DNA from 2 places in the Kitasatospora sp. NPDC048662 genome. Region 1 is predicted to be linked to the other one. Evidence: riboswitches for the same ligand, from Rfam matches in the RefSeq annotation. Region 1 holds a riboswitch; the other holds the start of a gene.
What was found. A riboswitch is a leader RNA that binds a small molecule or an ion and turns the genes downstream of it on or off. The one in region 1 is predicted to bind S-adenosylmethionine.
Positions count from the first base shown of each region.

Region 2: it holds a riboswitch for S-adenosylmethionine, as region 1 does, so the genes downstream of both, thrC (threonine synthase) here and ACZ6R9_RS29690 (aminotransferase class V-fold PLP-dependent enzyme) in region 1, are expected to answer to the same signal.

Region 1 is NZ_JBVJHA010000015.1:75,950-78,141, forward strand. It holds gene trpD (anthranilate phosphoribosyltransferase) at 1-763, shown strand, start outside; SAM riboswitch class IV at 982-1,100, shown strand; gene ACZ6R9_RS29690 (aminotransferase class V-fold PLP-dependent enzyme) at 1,148-2,192, shown strand, end outside.
Region 2 is NZ_JBVJHA010000002.1:938,506-940,697, forward strand. It holds gene thrC (threonine synthase) at 1-804, opposite strand, end outside; SAM riboswitch class I at 822-951, opposite strand; gene ACZ6R9_RS10160 (glucosyl-3-phosphoglycerate synthase) at 1,091-2,089, shown strand.

The DNA of each region.
Region 1 (2,192 bases):
CAAGACCGTCAACATCTCCACCATGTCGGCGGTGGTCGCCGCGGCGGCCGGCGCGAAGGTGGTCAAGCACGGCAACCGGGCCTCCTCCTCGGCGTCCGGCTCCTCGGACGTGCTCGGGCGGCTCGGCATCAACCTGGACCTGTCGGCCCGGCGGGTCGCGGCGGTGGCCGAGGAGGTCGGGCTGACCTTCTGCTTCGCCGCCAGGTTCCACCCCTCGATGCGGCACACCGCGCAGGCCCGCGCCGAACTCGCCGTCCCCACCGTGTTCAACATCCTCGGCCCGCTCACCAACCCCGCGAAGGTCGGCGCCCACGCGGTCGGCTGCTTCGACACCCGGCTGGCCGGGCTGATCGCCGGCGTGCTGGCCCGGCGCGGCGGACAGGGACTGGTGTTCCGGGGTGACGACGGACTCGACGAGCTGACGATCACCACCACGTCCCACGTCTGGGTGGTCCGGGACGGCCGGGTGACCGAGACCCGGTTCGATCCGCGCGAGGTCGGCATCGAGCTGGCCGGGATCGAGGCGCTGCGGGGTGCGGACGCGGAGTTCAACGCCGGGGTTGCTCGGCGGGTGCTCCACGGGGAGCAGGGGCCGGTGCGGGACGCGGTCCTGCTCAACAGTGCCGCCGCGCTGGTGGCGCTGGAGCTGACGGATGCGCCGCTGAGCGAGCAGCTGGCGGCGGGAATGGTGCGGACGGCGGCGGCGATCGATTCCGGGGCGGCGGGGGAGCTGCTGAAGCGCTGGGCCGACGCGACACAGTGAGCGTCAACGGTCCGCCCGGGGTGGGGAGTTGACCTCCTCGGGCGGACCTTGCCGTTGGTGGGTGGTTGCCCGCGCAGTTCTCCCTCAGCCCTGGCGGGCCGGGAGGTGCCCCCACGCGCCCCTGGCGGGGCGCGGACGGCAGGGCGCGAACTGTGGGGTGGTTTCAGTATGTGGCGCGGGACTTGAGTCAACTGGGGGCTCGTGTATGGTCTTGCGCAGGTCATGAGTGGCAGCGCAAAAGCCCCAGCTTGCTGTCCGGCAACCCTCCGTCCGTGGCGGGGTGCCCTGGGTGAGGACCGGGCTGCGTGGCGATCCGTCCGCGCGGCAAGCGCGGACTTCCGGTTGATGCACCCCGGGGTCCTTACCCTGTGGAGGAGTGCATCCATGTCCGTGACCGCCGAGATCTGTGAGCCGCTGGCCGTGCTGGGCCAGGACGTCGAGGTGCCGTTGGCGTCGGGGGAGAAGGTCGGGTACGCGGCGCTGGACTACGCGGCGAGTGCGCCGGCGCTGGCCCAGGTGTGGGAGGACGTGGCGGCGTACGCGCCGTACTACGGGTCCGTGCACCGGGGGGCCGGGTACCTGTCGCAGCTGTCGACGGACCTGTTCGAGCAGAGCCGGCGGACCGTCGCGGAGTTCCTGGAGCTGCGGGACGGCGACCAGGTGGTGTTCACCCGGGCGACCACCGATTCGCTGAACCTGTTGGCCCGGGTGGTGCCCGCCGGGACCGAGGTGTTCGCGTTCGAGACCGAGCACCACGCCTCGCTGCTGCCGTGGCGGCGCGAGGGCCTGACGGTGCGCTACCTGCGGGCGCCGCGTTCGCACGCCGAGGCGGTGGCCGCGCTGGAGGAGGCGCTGTTGGGGGCCGCCGAGGGGCCGAAGCTGTTCTGCGTGACCGGGGCGTCGAACGTCACCGGCGAGCTGTGGCCGGTCGGCGAACTGACCGGGGTCGCGCACCGGTACGGCGCCCGGGTGGTGCTGGACGCGGCCCAGCTGGCGCCGCACCACCGGGTCTCGGTACGGGAGTTGGACGTCGACTGGATCGCGTTCTCCGGGCACAAGCTGTACGCGCCGTTCGGCGCCGGCGTGCTGGCCGGGCGGTCGGACTGGCTGGACGCGGCGGAGCCGTACCTGGCAGGCGGCGGGGCGAGCCGGACGGTGGCCCGGGAGCTGGACGGCTCGGTGGCGGTGGAGTGGCACACCGGCCCGGCCCGGCACGAGGCCGGTTCGCCGAACGTGATCGGCGCCTACGCGATCGCCTCCGCCTGCCGGGCGCTCACCGAGGCGGGCTTCAAGGAGTTGGAGGCCCGGGAGCGGGCGCTGGTGGCGAAGCTGACGGAGGGGCTGGCGGCGATCCCCGAGGTGCGGGTGCTGAGCCTGTTCGGCGAGGGCTCCGACCGCGTCGGCGTGGTGTCGTTCGTGGTGCGGGGCT
Region 2 (2,192 bases), on a different contig from region 1:
CTCCTGCAGGCCCTTGTCGATCTTGGTGAGCTGGGAGCCGGAGGCGATCGGGATGACGATCTGCTCGGGCAGCCGCCAGCCGAGCTGCTCGCAGATCTCGAACGCCAGGGTCTTGGAGCCCTCGCCGTAGTACGGGCGCAGGTTGACGTTGACGAAGCCCCAGCCCTCGCCGGCCGGGTCGCCGATCAGCTCCGAGCAGAACCGGTTCACGTCGTCGTAGTTGCCGTCGATGCCGACCAGCTCGCCGCCGTACACAGCGGCCATCACGACCTTGCCCTGCTCCAGGTCGTGCGGGATGAACACGCAGGACTTGAAGCCGGCCCGGGCCGCGGCGGCGCCCACCGCGCCCGCCAGGTTACCGGTGGACGAGCAGGACAGCGTGGTGAAGTCGAAGGCGCGGGCGGCCTCGATCGCGCAGGCCACCACCCGGTCCTTGAACGAGTGGGTGGGGTTGCCGGAGTCGTCCTTGATGTGCAGCTGCGCGGTGAAGCCCAGCTCGCGGCCCAGGTTGTCGGCCTTCACCAGCGGGGTCCAGCCCGGGTTCAGGTTCGGCTTGCCCGCGACGTCGGCCGGGACGGGCAGCAGCGGGGCGTAGCGCCAGATCGACGCCGGGCCGGCCTCGATCCGCTTGCGCAGCTCCTCGGCGTCGTGGCCGGCGTAGTCGTAGGCGACCTCCAGCGGGCCGAAGCACTCCAGGCACGCGAAGCTCGGGCCGAGCGGGAAGCGGGTGCCGCACTCGCGACAGGACAGTGCGGTGGCCGGACCGAGATCGACGGCGGCAGCTGCGGGGGTGTCAACAGCCATGGTGGCGAGGCCCTTTCTCCTCATCTTCCCCGGGACGCGGTCGCGCCCGGGCCGGAATTGGCACCTGTCCCGCCGGGCCCTGCGAGGCCGCGCGAGAAGGTTGCCGGGACGTCAACGGGCCGTTCCCTCAGTCCCTCTGGATGAGCTCTGTGAAGTTGTGGTCGTACGCTGCGAGCGACCCCGGCGTGCGAAGGTCCGAGCGCAGTACGAAGACTGTAACGGAAGGCCGGTGCAGTCCAACCTCACCGTCCGACACCCGAGACAGACCGAGACAGGGAGCGAGATCTTGGCCGAGCAGCCCGAGCCCGGGGTCCTGCCGGAAGTGGCCGACTGGCTGCGCCGCCGGTCCTGGACGGCCGCCGACCGGCCGCTCGACCGGCTGCTCGCCGCCAAGCACGCCGCCGGCCCGGCCGGCACCGTCAGCGTGGTGCTGCCCGCCCTGGACGAGGAACCCACCGTCGGCGAGATCGTCAGCACGATCCGCACCGAGCTGATGGAACGCGTCCCGCTGGTCGACGAACTGCTGGTGGTCGACTCCGGCTCGGTGGACGGCACCGCCGCCGCCGCGGCCGCCGCCGGCGCCCGGGTGGTGCACCGCGACGCCATCCTGCCCCGGCTGCCCGCCGCCCCCGGCAAGGGCGAGGTGCTGTGGCGCGCACTGCTCGCCAGCAGCGGCGCGATCGTCTGCTACATCGACGCCGACCTGCGCGAGTTCGACCCGGCATTCGTCTCCGGCATCGTCGGCCCGCTGCTCACCGACCCCGCCCTGCACCTGGTCAAGGCCATGTACGACCGCCCCTTCGAGGCCGACGGCGCCATCGTCCCGGCCGGCGGCGGCCGGGTCACCGAACTGGTCGCCCGCCCGCTGCTCAACCTGCACTGGCCGCAGCTGGCCGGCTTCGTCCAGCCGCTCGGCGGCGAGTACGCGGCCCGCCGCAGCCTGCTGGAGCGGCTGCCCTTCCCGACCGGCTACGGCGTCGAACTCGGCCTGCTGGTCGACGCGTTGGAGCTGGTCGGGCTGGACGCGCTGGCCCAGGTCGACGTCGGCGTCCGGCACCACCGCCACCAGGACGGCCAGGCCCTCGGCCGGATGGCCGCCACCATCTACCGCACCGCCCTGGAACGCCTCGACCGCGCCCACCGCCTGAAGGCCGACGACGACCTGGTCCGCCCCCTGCTCACCCAGTACACCCGCACCACGGACGGCTTCACCCCCCGCACCCACCCCGTGCCGGCCACCGAACGCCCGCCGATGATCACCGTCCCGGAGTACCGCAACCGCTGACCGCGACCGCACGCCCGTCCCGGCGAACGGCATCCACCTGCCCGATCAGCCGGCCGCCGTGGTGGCCCTCGGTGCCGCCGCTGCCCGACCACGGCCCGGCCCG